One region of the Streptomyces sp. NPDC045998 genome, then DNA from elsewhere that is predicted to be linked to it. Evidence: riboswitches for the same ligand, from Rfam matches in the RefSeq annotation. Region 1 holds a riboswitch; the other holds the start of a gene.
The links. A riboswitch is a leader RNA that binds a small molecule or an ion and turns the genes downstream of it on or off. The one in region 1 is predicted to bind cobalamin.
Positions count from the first base shown of each region.

Region 2: it holds a riboswitch for cobalamin, as region 1 does, so the genes downstream of both, cobN (cobaltochelatase subunit CobN) here and AC07FJ_RS19780 (energy-coupling factor ABC transporter permease) in region 1, are expected to answer to the same signal.

Region 1 covers NZ_JBWKLJ010000006.1:234,220-241,233, reverse strand. The annotation lists gene AC07FJ_RS19800 (hypothetical protein) at 1-1,273, shown strand, start outside; gene dhaK (dihydroxyacetone kinase subunit DhaK) at 1,576-2,562, shown strand; gene dhaL (dihydroxyacetone kinase subunit DhaL) at 2,570-3,205, shown strand; gene dhaM (dihydroxyacetone kinase phosphoryl donor subunit DhaM) at 3,202-3,609, shown strand; cobalamin riboswitch at 3,649-3,856, shown strand; gene AC07FJ_RS19780 (energy-coupling factor ABC transporter permease) at 3,887-4,579, shown strand; gene AC07FJ_RS19775 (energy-coupling factor ABC transporter substrate-binding protein) at 4,576-4,944, shown strand; gene cbiQ (cobalt ECF transporter T component CbiQ) at 4,951-5,700, shown strand; gene AC07FJ_RS19765 (energy-coupling factor ABC transporter ATP-binding protein) at 5,697-6,548, shown strand; gene AC07FJ_RS19760 (MBL fold metallo-hydrolase) at 6,599-7,014, opposite strand, start outside.
Region 2 covers NZ_JBWKLJ010000004.1:360,484-367,497, reverse strand. The annotation lists gene AC07FJ_RS14770 (precorrin-2 C(20)-methyltransferase) at 1-237, opposite strand, end outside; gene AC07FJ_RS14765 (precorrin-8X methylmutase) at 234-881, opposite strand; gene AC07FJ_RS14760 (cobalamin biosynthesis protein CobG) at 878-2,107, opposite strand; cobalamin riboswitch at 2,156-2,278, shown strand; gene cobN (cobaltochelatase subunit CobN) at 2,333-5,971, shown strand; gene AC07FJ_RS14750 (GNAT family N-acetyltransferase) at 5,968-6,687, shown strand; gene AC07FJ_RS14745 (DUF418 domain-containing protein) at 6,775-7,014, shown strand, end outside.

The DNA.
Region 1 (7,014 bases):
CTGGGTCACCGTCCTCGCACACGACACCGGGGCCGCCGCGTCCCGGGAGGACTTCGAGGAGCACCTGGCGAACGCCCTGGCCGTAGACCCCCACAACTGGGGCGCCCACGCGCGTGCCGTGCAGTTCCTCTCCGCCAAGTGGTACGGCTCTCACGCAGAGATGTTCGCGTACGCCGAGCGCGTCGCTGCCGCGAGCCCGGAGGGCCATCAGCTGCGGGCGCTGCCGCTCGTGGCACTGGCCGAGCTCGCCCTGGACGAGCGGTTGGACGGCGACGCGGCGACCAAGTACGGGCCGATCGGCCAGGACCGCGTGAACGCGGCGATCACCGCCGCCCTCGCCCTCTCGGCGGCCGGCCCCGTCGGTGATCCGCAGCTGAGCCGCGTCCGCAACCACCTCGCTTGGGCGATGATCCGTGACGGCCGGCCGGCCACCGAGATCCTCGACGTCTTCCGGGCCATCGGGCGGCACGTCACCGCCTTTCCGTGGGCATACCTCGGTGGACTGTCGACGTTCCTGGACTTCCGTAAGGGGGTGCGCGCCCAAGTGGCCAAGGACACTCCGTTCTTCGGCGGTGTGGTGCCCTCGCCGGAGACCCGGACCGCGATGGCCGCCGACGACGCGGGCGACGCCCGCCGGGAGCTGGCCCTGGTGCCCGCGACGGCCGCCCAGGTCGCCAAGGCGGTGCTGCTCACCGGCGTCACCTACCGCACGGCGCCGCTCGGCAACGGCATCACCGTCGTCGAAGCCGCCCCTTCGCAGGAACCCGACACCGGCGGGCGTGGCGGGCGGCGCGGTCTACGCCGCGCCCTCCTCGGTGAGGGCGACCTCGTACGGCTCGCCCGGTCGTTCTCGACCGGCGAGCCGTGGCCCGTACTCGTCGTATCCCGGTACGCCGATCAGTACGGGCTGAGCCTGGTGCGCGACCGCAAGATCCTGACGACGCACTTCTGGCAGGGGCCGGAGGGAATTCCGGCGCAGCAGGAGGCCGCCGAGACCGCCGCGGCGCTCTCGGCGGCCTTCCCCAAGGCCGACGAGCGCCTCCTCACTGCCGCGCTGCGCGCTCCCGGCACGGACCGCGCCCCGCTCGACGCCGCCCTCGCGGCGATGCGACTGCCTGCGCTGCCCGGACAGTACGGCGAGGGGTACGAGATCCTGGCCGACATACCGAAGGCGCGCGTCGTCGCCAAGCGTTCCCTGCGCACGGGGCTGCGGGAGTCTCTGCGCGACAGCCCTTCGGACTCCTCCCGCGAACTGCCGCCGCTGGGCCTGTGACGTAGGGAACGGCCGGCTGGTGCAGCCGCCCCGGCAGGACGCGCACCGCGAGGCCCCCCCGGGGAGGGAAGGACCGCCACACGCCGCACCCCCACGTCGCGCTTCCGAGTGGTTCGGCACCGCCCGTACCGGCATGTGACGCACCATCAGTAAAGTCGGGGGCACGTCGGTACCGGCCCTGCCGGAAGGGAGCACAGGCCGCCGCGGAGCGCCGAGACCAATACTTCGGGGAGCAGCACCTGGCCTGCGAAGACACCGTTCAGGAGCCTTCCCGACGACCTTGCTGGGAGACACCGTTGAAGATGCTCATCAATGTGCCCGAGACCGTCGTCCCCGACGCGCTGCGCGGGATCGCGGCCGCGCATCCCAAGCTGACCGTGGACGTGGAGAGCCGGATCGTCGTGCGGCGTGACGCCCCGGTCGAGGGGAAGGTGGCGCTGGTGTCGGGGGGCGGGTCCGGGCACGAGCCGTTGCACGCCGGGTTCGTCGGGGTGGGGATGCTGGCGGCGGCAGCGGCGGGGGAGGTGTTCACGAGTCCCGTGCCCGACCAGGTGGTGCGGGCCGCGGCGGCCGTGGACAGTGGGCGCGGTGTGCTCTTCGTGGTGAAGAACTACACCGGGGACGTGCTGAACTTCGAGATGGCGGCCGAGCTCGCCGAGGACGAGGGCATCCAGGTCGCCAAGGTGCTCGTGGACGACGACGTGGCGGTGGCCGACAGTACGTACACGGCCGGGCGGCGCGGGACCGGGGCCACCCTGTTCGTGGAGAAGATCGCCGGTGCGGCCGCCGAGGAGGGTGCGCCGCTGGAGCGCGTGGAGGCGATCGCGCGCCGGGTGAACGCCGCGTCGCGCAGCTTCGGGGTGGCACTGAGCGCGTGCAGTACGCCCGCGAAGGGCGGGCCGACGTTCGATCTGCCGCCGGGCGAGCTGGAGCTGGGCGTCGGCATCCACGGCGAGCCGGGGCGCGAGCGGCGGGCCATGATGACGTCGCGGGAGATCGCCGACTTCGCCGTCGACGCCGTCCTGGAGGACCTGCGGCCCGGCGGGCCGGTGCTGCTGCTGGTCAACGGCATGGGTGCGACACCGCTGCTGGAGCTGTACGGGTTCAACGCCGAGGTGCACCGGGTGCTGCGTGAGCGCGGCGTGCCGGTGGCCCGTACCCTCGTCGGGAACTATGTGACGTCGCTGGACATGGCGGGCTGCTCGGTCACGCTGTGCGAGGCCGACGAGGAGTTGCTGCGACTGTGGGACGCGCCGGTGCGGACGGCCGCCCTGCGCTGGGGGATGTAAGGACGTGATGACCGTGACGCTCGACGTGGAGTTCTTCCGGCGCTGGATGGCGGCCGCCGCCGCGGCCGTGGAGCGCGAGGCGGACCGGCTCACCGAGCTGGACGCGGCCATCGGCGACGCCGACCACGGGGCCAACCTGCGGCGCGGGTTCGCGGCGGTGGCCGAGGTGCTGGACAAGGAGCCGCCCGCGGCTCCCGGCGCGGTGCTCATGCTCGCCGGGCGGCAGCTCATCTCGACCGTGGGCGGCGCGTCGGGGCCGCTGTACGGCACGCTGCTGCGGCGCGCCGGCAAGGCCCTGGGCGACACCGCCGAGGTGACGCCCGGTCTGCTGGCCGAGGCGCTGCGCGCGGGCGTGGCCGCGGTGGCGCAGCTCGGCGGGGCGAAGGCCGGTGACAAGACGATGCTCGACGCGCTGGAGCCGGCCGTCGAGGCGCTGGCCGCCGCGGCGGACGGCACGGCGGACGAGGCCTTCGGGGCGGCCGCGCGGGCCGCCGAGGAGGGTGCCCTCGGGACCGTACCGATGCAGGCGCGCAAGGGCAGGGCCAGCTATCTCGGGGAACGCAGCGTCGGACACCAGGACCCGGGCGCGGCGTCCTCGGCCCTGCTGATCGCGGCGCTGGCGGAAGCGGAGGCCGCCCGATGAGCGCCGGGCCCGTGGGCATCGTGCTGGTCTCGCACAGCGCGGCGGTCGCGTCGTCCGTCGCCGAGCTGGCCAAGGGCCTCGCGGGCGGTGGCGGGACCGCGCCCGTGGCCCCCGCGGGCGGCACCCCGGACGGCGGTCTCGGCACCAGCGCCGAGCTGATCACCGAGGCGGCGGCGTCGGTCGACGCCGGGGCGGGCGTCGCCGTCCTCGTCGACCTCGGCAGCGCCGTGCTGACGGTGAAGGCGCTGCTCGCGGAGGGCGACGAGCTCCCCGAGGGCACGCGCCTGGTCGACGCGCCCTTCGTGGAGGGCGCGGTGGCGGCCGTCGTCACCGCCTCGGCGGGCGGCGACCTGGAGGCCGTGGTGGCGGCCGCGTCGGAGGCGTACGGCTATCGCAAGGAGTGACCGATTGCGGGACGGGTTGTGATGTACCTGGTCAACGCACTAGTGTCGCAGGGCCTTGGTGTACGGGAAACCGGTGCGGTACCGGTGCGGCCCTCGCCACTGTGATCGGGAAGTCCGGCTCCACTCCCGGGGAAACCACCCCGGGAAGCCACTGGAACACCACGGGAGACCGTGGTGTCCGGGAAGGCGGAGCCGCGGCGTTGCATGACCCGTCAGCCAGGAGACCGGCCAGGGCGCGTTGTCCATCCACGAGGTGCTGGAGAGGGTCTCCCACATCATGCATATCGCCGAGGGGTACCTGCCCCCTGTGCACGCGGTCGCCTGGACCGTCGCCGCCGCTCCCTTCGTCGCCCACGGCGTCCGCGCCCTGACCCGCGAGGTCAAGGCCCATCCCGAATCGACTCTCCTGCTCGGCGCGTCCGGCGCCTTCACCTTCGTCCTGTCCGCCCTGAAACTGCCGTCCGTGACGGGCAGTTGCTCCCACCCCACGGGGACGGGGCTGGGCGCGATCCTGTTCCGGCCGCCGATCATGGCGGTGCTCGGCACCATCACGCTCCTCTTCCAGGCGCTGCTGCTGGCGCACGGCGGGCTCACCACGCTCGGCGCCAACGCCTTCTCGATGGCGGTCGTCGGGCCGTGGGCGGGCTTCGGGACGTACTGGCTGCTGCGCCGTTCCGGCGTGCCGCTGATGGTGAGCGTGTTCTTCGGGGCGTTCGTCGCCGACCTGTCCACGTACTGCGTCACCAGCGTCCAGCTCGCGCTCGCCTTCCCCGACCCGGCGAGCGGCTTCGCCGGGGCGCTGGCGAAGTTCGGTTCCATCTTCGCCGTCACGCAGCTTCCCCTCGCCGTGAGCGAGGGCCTGCTCACCGTGCTGGTGATGCGGCTGCTGACCCAGTCCAGCAAGGGCGACCTGGCCCGCCTCGGTGTCCTGTCCGCGAAGCCCGCGACGAAGGAGGCCGTGGCCCGATGAGCCGTAACGCCAAGATCAACACGCTGCTGCTGCTCGTCGTCGTCGCGCTCGCCGTGCTCCCGCTCGCGCTGGGCATGGGCGACCACAAGGAGGAGCCGTTCACGGGCGCGGACGCGCAGGCCGAGACGGCCATCACGGAGAACAAGCCGGACTACGAACCGTGGTTCAGCCCGCTGTACGAGCCGCCGTCCGGTGAGATCGAGTCGGCGCTCTTCTCGCTGCAGGCCGCGATCGGCGCGGGCGTGCTGGCGTACTACTTCGGGCTGCGGCGCGGTCGCAGGCAGGGTGAGGCGCGGGCGCTGGACCGGACCACACCTGCCGCCCGGACGGCCGACGAGGCCGAAGTCGCCGAGACGGTCGAGTAACCGCCGGTGCTGCCGATCGACGCGGCGGCGCACAGCAGTCGCTGGCGCCGCCGTCACCCGTGCGAGAAGGCCGTGCTCGGCTTCGGTCTGACGGTCCTCGCGATCTGTCTGCCGCCGTGGCCGGGGGCCGTGCTGGTGGCCGCCGCCACCCTCGCCGTGCTGCTGGGCCCGGCGGGTGTCGGGCGCCGGCAGCTGTGGCGCGCGTTCCGCGTCCCGCTGGGCTTCTGCGTCACCGGGGCGGTCCCGCTGCTGTTCCAGGTCGGCGGGGCCGAGGGATGGGTGGCGCTCGCGCCGGACGGGCCGGTGCACGCCGGGCGGCTGCTGCTGCGGACGTCGGCGGCGTCGCTCGGGGTGCTGCTGTTCGCGTTCACCACGCCGGTCTCGGACGTGCTGCCCCGGCTCGTGCGGGCGGGGGTGCCGGCGCCGGTCGTGGATGTGGCCCTGGTGATGTACCGGATCAGTTTCCTGCTGCTGGACGCCGTGCGGCGGATCCGGGAGGCGCAGGCGGCGCGGCTCGGGCTGACCAGCCGGGCGGCCGCCTGGCGGTCGCTGGCGGGCCTCGGCGCGACGGCGTTCGTCCGCGCCTTCGACCGGGCGGCGCGCCTCCAGACCGGGCTGGCCGGGCGCGGTTACGACGGCACGCTGCGCGTGCTGGTGCCGGAGGCGGCGGTCTCCCGCCGGTTCCTGGCCGCGACGGGCGCCCTGCTCGCGGGGCTCGTCGCCCTCACCCTCGTACTCGAAAGGTTCCTGCCATGACCCTGCATCGTGACGCCGTCGTGGAACTGGTCGGTGCGGGATTCGCCTACGACGACGGGCCCGCCGTGCTGTCGGGCATCGACTTCGCCGTGCCGGAGCGGCGCGCGATCGCGCTGCTCGGCCGCAACGGCAGCGGCAAGACGACGATGCTGCGGCTGCTGAGCGGTGGCCTGCGGTGCGTGAGCGGGCGGCTGCGGCTGGCGGGCGAGGACGTGTCGTACGACAGGGCGGGGCTGACCCGGCTGCGGACGACCGTGCAGCTGGTGGTGCAGGACCCGGACGACCAGCTGTTCGCGGCGTCGGTCGGGCAGGACGTCTCGTTCGGTCCGATGAACCTGGGGCTTTCGGAGCCGGAGGTGCGGGAGCGCGTGCGCGAGGCCCTGGAGGCGCTGGACATCACGGCGCTGGAGGACCGGCCGACGCATCTGCTGTCGTACGGGCAGCGCAAGCGGGCGGCGATCGCGGGCGCGGTCGCCATGCGGCCCCGGGTGCTGATCCTCGACGAGCCGACGGCGGGCCTCGACCCGCACGGCCAGGAGCGGCTGCTGGAGGTGCTGGACCGGCTGCGGGAGTCCGGGACGACGGTCGTGATGGCCACGCACGACGTGGACCTGGCGCTGCGCTGGGCGGACGACGCGGCGGTGCTCACCCCGGACGGCCTGCGCACCGGCCCGGTGGCCGAGCTCCTCGCGGACGCCGCCCTGCTGGACGCGGCCCGGCTGCGCCGCCCGTGGGGCATGGCGGTGGCCCGGGTGCTGCGGGACCGGGGCCTGCTGGGTGCGGGCGAGCAGGGTCCGCGCACGCCGGAGGAGCTGGAGGAGTGGGCGGCGGCGGTGCGGGGCGCGTAGGCCCGGCGGTACGGCGGGCTCAGGTCGGCGGGCCCGGCGCTGCGGCGGGCTCAGGTGGGCGGGCCCGGCACGGGTGCCGGGGCGTCGGCGGGGGCTCCCCTGGCTTCCGCCGCGGAGGGCTCGAAGCCGGCCAGCATCTGCTCCAGCGCCTGCTGGTCCGGTCCGATGAACGGGTCGGCGCCCGGCGCGCCGCTGATCGTGTCGATCATCAGGGGCGTGAGCCCGGTGGCCGGTGGCAGGTGCGTGCTGAGCACCACCTCCGGGTCCATCTCCCGCACCGGCCGGATCGTCGCGAGGTACTTGTCGACGTCCACGTTGTGCACCCAGGGGCTGTCCGCGGTGGCCCACAGCAGCTGCCCGGCGCGCAGGTCCTCGGGGGCGACCGCGTCGGCGGTGCCGCCGTCGGCGAGCTCGGCGCTGGGCATCGGTGCGCCGAAGCAGTCGGAGGTGAAGCAGGTGCGCGAGC
Region 2 (7,014 bases), on a different contig from region 1:
CGCGCCCCGGTAGCCGCCCGGGTGGTCGGTGGTCTCCACCGTCAGCGGGTACATCAGCCGCTCTTCGATCTGGTCCTCGCGGATGTGTTCCGCCGCGATGGACCGGGCGATCGACCGGCCGTGGCGCGCGCAGTGGTACGCGATCACGTCGGCGGCCGCGATGGCCTTCACCGCCGCCACCGTCATCAGATTCGGGTCGCCGGGCCCCAGCCCGACCCCGTACAGCTTCCCGCTCATGCCTGGATCTCCGCCTCGTGCGCGATCGCGTTGATCGCCGCCGCCGCCATCGCGCTGCCGCCCCGCCGGCCCCGGACCACCAGGGACTCCAGACCGGGGAAGGCCGCCAGCGCGTCCTTCGACTCGGCCGCGCCGATGAAGCCGACCGGGATGCCGAGCACCGCCGCGGGGCGCGGCGCGCCCGCGTCGATCATCTCCAGGAGCCGGAAGAGCGCGGTCGGGGCGTTGCCTATCGCGACGACCGACCCCTCCAGGCGGTCGCGCCACAGCTCCAGCGCGGCGGCGCTGCGCGTGGTGCCCAGCTCGGCGGCGAGGGCCGGCACGGACGGGTCGGAGAGCGTGCAGACCACGTCGTTTCCGGCGGGCAGCCGCTTGCGCGTGACACCGCTCGCGACCATCTGCGCGTCGCAGAGGATCGGCGCCCCGGCGCGCAGCGCCTCGCGGGCGCGGGCGACGACGTCGGGCGTGTAGGCGAGGTCGCGGACGAGGTCGACCATGCCGCAGGCGTGGATCATCCGCACGGCGACCTGGCTCACGTCGGCCGGCAGGCCCGCGAGATCCGCCTCGGCGCGGATCGTGGCAAAGGACTGGCGGTAGATCTCCGCCCCGTCCTTCTCGTAGTCGAACACTCTGCTCTCGCTCATCTCGTCGGTCCTTGTACGGTCACGGTCGTCTGGTACGCGCCTTCGGCGGTCGCCACCACGTCCACCCACGCGACGCCTTGGGGATGGCCGCACCGGCGCGCGCAGCCCGACCAGTGGACCGGCAGGCCGCCGTCCACCGGGCGCGCGTCCGCCCGTACGTCGGCCAGGGCCTTCGCGCAGCCCGGCCGGCCCGTGCAGGCGGTCACGCCGGCCCACGGCGAGTCGGCGCGCGTGAGGAACCCGGCCCGGTCCAGCGCGCGCAGCCGCTCCTCCGCGGCCGCCCGGTCCGGGAAGCCCGGCAGTACGAAACCGCGCCACGGCGTGACCCGCACCTCCTGGGCCGGCAGCAGCGCCCGGAACTGCGCCGTCGTCACCCGGCCCAGCCGGGCCAGCACCGAGACCGTGTCCTCGCCGAGCACCCCGGGCGCGAGAGGTGCGCCCGCCGGGACCACGGCGTCCCGCACGGGCTCCGCCGCGATCGACGCCTGCCGCAGGTGTCCCGCCACGTCCACGTCCTGCCCCGCCGGCAGCTCCCGCACCCGCCACGCGCCCGTGCCCGCCTCCCGGGCCGCCGCGAGGAACGCCTCCGCCGCCGCCAGCGCGGCCCGCGGCGCGTCGGCGCCCGCGACCCGGTACGCGCCCGGGCCGCCGGCCCGCACGAGAGCCGTGCCCGCCGGTTCTGCGAGCAACGTCACATCCGGGGCCAGCGCCGCCACATCCCCCCGGCCGTCGTCCACGGCGAACAGGAAGCGCCCGGACAGCTCCAGCGTCCACTCCTCGGCGCACAGCAGCGCGTCCAGGCGCGCGGCCCACGCCCGCACCTCCGGGCGGGCGAGCGGCGAGACGACCATGTTCCGTACGCGCTCGTGCCGTTCGGACTCCGGCAGCAGCCCGGCGTCCCGCAGCAGCTCCGCGAGGCCGAGCCCGCAGCCCTCGCCGAGGCCCCGCAGTTCGAGGTTGCCGCGCGAGGTGAGGGAGAGGTGCCCGTCGCCGAGCCGGTCCGCCGCGTCGGCCAGCGCCAGGATCTGACGAGGCGTCAGTACGCCGGTGGGGATGCGCAGTCGGGCCAGCGCACCGTCGTCGGCCCGGTGCAGCCGCAGCGCGCCGGGGCAGGCGTCACCACGGTCGCGTACGCGGTCACGGTCACGGTCCCGCGCGCTGTCCCGTATGTGAGCTTCGCCCCGGTCCTGAGGCATGGGTGGGCTGGGCGGCATGGCGGCGAGCATACGCGCAGCCTCTACTATGCAGACGGCACAGGGTCCCAGGGCCCTAGGGAGGAAGCCCGGTGGGAATCCGGCGCGGTCCCGCCACTGTGAGTCCGCCGACGACTCCGCCGACGACTCCGCCGACAACGGAGACGACGGAGACGACGGAGACGACGGACGAGTCAGGAACTCCCGCCACCCACGACCACCCGGGGCGAGGACACCCCGAGGAAGGCCCGGCACGCCGTGATCCTGCTGCTGTCGCACTCCGACACCGACCTGCTGAGCGCCCGCGCGGCCGAAGGCCCGGTCGCGTACCGGTTCGCCAACCCCGCCCGGCTCGCTGCGAATGGGGGTACCTCCCATGCCGAAGGCGATGGGGGAGACCTGCCCGGGCTGCTGGACGGCGCCGACCTCGTCGTCGTACGCCTCCTCGGCGGCATCCGCGCCTGGGAGGAGGGCCTCGACGCCCTGCGCGCGAGCGGCAAGCCGCTGGTCGTGCTGACCGGCGAACAGGCCCCCGACGCCCAGCTCATGGAGACCTCCACCGTCCCCATCGGCATCGCGGCCGAGGCGCACGCCTACCTCGCCCACGGCGGCCCGGACAACCTGGAGCAGCTCGCCCGCTTCCTGTCCGACACGGTCCTCCTCACCGGCCACGGCTTCGAGCCGCCGGCCGCCGCGCCCACCTGGGGCCCCCTGGAGCGCGAGAACCGCACCACGACCGGCCCGACGGTCGCCGTGCTGTACTACCGCGCCCACCACATGAGCGGGAACACCGCCTTCGTCCACACCCTGTGCGACGCCATCGAGGACGCGGGCGGCCAGGCGCTGCCCCTCTACGTGGCGTCCCTGCGGGCCCCCGAGCCCGAGCTGCTGGACACCCTGCGCACCGCCGACGCCGTCATCACCACCGTCCTCGCCGCCGGCGGCACCAAGCCCGCCGAGGCCCAGGCCGGCGGCGACGACGAGTCGTGGGACGCGGGCGCGCTCGCCGCCCTCGACGTACCGATCCTCCAGGCGCTGTGCCTGACGAGCCCGCGCTCCGCCTGGGAGGAGAACGACGAGGGCCTCTCGCCGCTCGACGCCGCCAGCCAGGTCGCGGTACCCGAGTTCGACGGGCGGCTCATCACGGTGCCGTTCTCCTTCAAGGAAATCGACGCCGACGGCCTGCCGGCGTACGTCGCCGACGCCGAGCGCGCCGCGCGCGTCGCCGGGATCGCCGTGCGCCACGCCAAGCTGCGCCACATCCCGAACGCCGACAAGCGCCTGGCGCTGGTCCTCTCCGCGTACCCCACCAAGCACTCCCGCATCGGCAACGCCGTCGGCCTCGACACCCCCGCCTCCGCCGTCGCGCTGCTGCGCCGACTGCGCGAGGAGGGCTACGACTTCGGCACGGACGAGGTCCCCGGCCTGGCCTCCGGCGACGGCGACGAGCTGATCTACGCGCTCATCGAGGCCGGCGGCCACGACCAGGAGTGGCTCACCGAGGAGCAGCTGGCCCGCAACCCGGTCCGCATCCCGGCCGCCGACTACAAGCGCTGGTACGCCACCCTCCCCGAGGAGCTCCGCGAGGGCGTCGAGCGGCACTGGGGCCCGCCGCCCGGCGAGATGTTCCTCGACCGCTCCCGTACCGCCGAAGGCGACCCAGACGGCGATATCGTCCTCGCCGCCCTGCGGCGCGGGAACCTGCTCATCCTCATCCAGCCGCCGCGCGGCTTCGGCGAGAACCCGATCGCGATCTACCACGACCCCGATCTGCCGCCGTCGCACCACTACCTGGCCGCGTACCGCTGGATCGCCACCCCGGCCGCCGACGGCGGCTTCGGGGCGGACGCCATGGTCCACCTCGGCAAGCACGGCAACCTGGAGTGGCTGCCCGGCAAGAACGCCGGCCTGTCCGCCGCCTGCGGCCCCGACGCCGCGCTCGGCGACCTGCCGCTGATCTACCCGTTCCTCGTCAACGACCCGGGCGAGGGCACCCAGGCCAAGCGCCGCGCCCACGCCACGCTCATCGACCACCTGGTGCCGCCGATGGCGCGCGCCGAGTCGTACGGCGACATCACGCGCCTGGAGCAGCTGCTCGACGAGTACGCGCAGATCTCCTCCATGGACCCGGCCAAGCTGCCCGCCATCCGCGCCCAGATCTGGACGCTGATCCAGGCCGCCCGGCTCGACCACGACCTGGGCCTGGAGGACCGGCCGGACGACGACGGCTTCGACGACTTCCTGCTCCACGTCGACGGCTGGCTCTGCGAGGTCAAGGACGCGCAGATCCGCGACGGCCTGCACGTGCTGGGCGGCGCCCCGACCGGCCCCGAGCGCGTCAACCTGGTCCTCTCCATCCTCCGCGCCCGCCAGATCTGGGGCGGCACGCAGTCCCTGCCCGGCCTGCGCGAGGCCCTCGGCCTCGACGAGTCCGCCGCCACCCGCACCACCGCCGACGACGCCGAGGAGAAGGCCCGCGCGCTGGTCGAGGCGATGGAGGCCGCCGACTGGAACCCGGCCGCCGTCGCCCGGGTGGCCGAGGGCCACGGCCCGGACGTGGCGCGGATCCTCGACTTCGCCGCCCGCCAGGTCGTCCCGCGCCTCGCCGCCACCACCGACGAGCTCGACAACGCCGTCCACGCCCTGAACGGCGGCTTCGTCCCGGCCGGCCCCTCCGGTTCCCCCCTCCGGGGCCTGGTCAACGTCCTGCCAACCGGCCGCAACTTCTACTCCGTCGACCCCAAGGCCGTCCCCTCCCGCCTCGCCTGGGAGACCGGCCAGGCCCTCGCGGACTCGCTGCTCCAGCGCTACCGCACCGACAACGGCGACTGGCCCACCTCCGTCGGCCTGTCCCTGTGGGGTACGAGCGCGATGCGCACCGCCGGCGACGACGTCGCCGAGGCGCTCGCCCTCCTCGGCATCCGGCCCGTCTGGGACGACGCCTCGCGCCGCGTCACCGGCCTGGAGCCCATCCCGCTCGCCGAGCTGGGCCGCCCGCGCGTCGACGTGACGCTGCGCATCTCGGGCTTCTTCCGGGACGCCTTCCCGCACACCATCGGGCTGCTGGACGACGCCGTGCGCCTCGCCGCCTCGCTCGACGAGCCGGCCGAGGACAACTACGTACGGGCCCACGCGCAGGCCGACCTCGCCGAGCACGGCGACGAACGCCGCGCCACCACCCGCATCTTCGGCTCCCGGCCGGGCACGTACGGCGCGGGCATCCTCCAGCTGATCGACTCGCGCGACTGGCGCACCGACGCCGACCTCGCCGAGGTGTACACGGTGTGGGGCGGCTACGCGTACGGGCGCGGCCTGGAGGGCAAGCCCGCCCGCGCCGAGATGGAGACGGCGTACAAGCGCATCGCGGTGGCGGCCAAGAACACCGACACCCGTGAGCACGACATCGCGGACTCCGACGACTACTTCCAGTACCACGGCGGCATGGTCGCGACCGTCCGCGCGCTCAAGGGCACGGCCCCCGAGGCGTACATCGGCGACTCGACCCGCCCGGAGAGCGTCCGCACCCGCACGCTCGTGGAGGAGACCTCGCGCGTCTTCCGCGCCCGCGTCGTCAACCCGCGCTGGATCGAGGCGATGCGCCGCCACGGCTACAAGGGCGCGTTCGAGCTGGCGGCGACCGTCGACTACCTCTTCGGGTACGACGCCACGACCGGCGTCGTCGCCGACTGGATGTACGACAAGCTGACGGAGGCGTACGTCCTCGACCCGGAGAACCGCGCGTTCCTCCAGGAGGCCAACCCCTGGGCCCTGCACGGCATCGCCGAGCGGCTCCTGGAGGCCGAGTCGCGCGGCATGTGGGCCAAGCCCGATCCGCAGGTGCTGGAGCAGCTGAAGCAGGTGTTCCTGGAGACCGAGGGCGACCTGGAGGACAAGTGACCGGCGGCGCGGACCTCAGCGCGCACCTCACCGTCTCCGCCGAGGACGAGGAGCTGGACGAGCTCCTCGACCGCGAGCTGACGGCGTTCAACACGGCGGCCACCGGCGCCGACGACCACGCCGACGTGTACGTCCGCGCCACGGACGGCACGACGGGCGAGGTGGTCGGCGGGCTCACCGGCTGGACGTGGGGCGGCCTCGGCGCGGTCGACATGCTGTGGGTGCGCGAGGACCAGCGGGGCACCGGCCTCGGCACCCGGCTGATGCGGGCGGCCGAGGACGAGGCGCGGCGGCGCGGCTGCGCACGCATGACGGTCTCCTCGTACACCTTCCAGGCGCCGGCCTTCTACCGGCGCCTCGGGTACGTCGAGACGGGCCGCGTCCGGGGCGTCCCGGGCGGCCACGTCGACGTGTACTTCGAGAAGCCGCTGGACCCCTCGGCGGCGGCCCCGCCGTTCCAGGTGGCCGTGGTGCTGGACTACCCGGCCGACGCCGTGGAGGACGCCCTCGCCCACGAGGAGCGCACGCTGGAGCTCCTGCCCCGCCATGGCGGCCGGCTGGAGCGGCGGCTGCGCACGGCGGACGGCCGCTCGGAGGTCCACCTGCTGGCCTTCCCGTCCGAGGAGGCCTACCGCGCCTTCCTGGCGGACCCGGAGCGCACGCCGGACGGGCGCGTCACGGCGCGGGTGCTGGAGGTCGGCGAGGTGTACGACTGAGCCGCCGGCGGCTGCATCGTTCGATGTAGTCCCGGTTCGTCCGCGCTCACGACGATTGCGGCGGGGCGCGCCGGAACGATGGAACGCATGACCGACACACTGCGCGCTCCCGTACGGACCGGCACGAAACGGCTCGCCCTCCTCGACGTCCTGCGCGGAGCGGCCATCCTCGGCACCCTCATGACCAACGTCTGGGTCTTCACGGCCCGCGGCGCCGAGTGGGGTGTCCTGCAGGGGAGCCTCGGGCAGGTGACGTTCGGATCCTTCCCCGAGGCCGCCGAGGGGGTGTTCCGGCTGCTGGCGGACGGGAAGTTCCTGTCGCTGCTG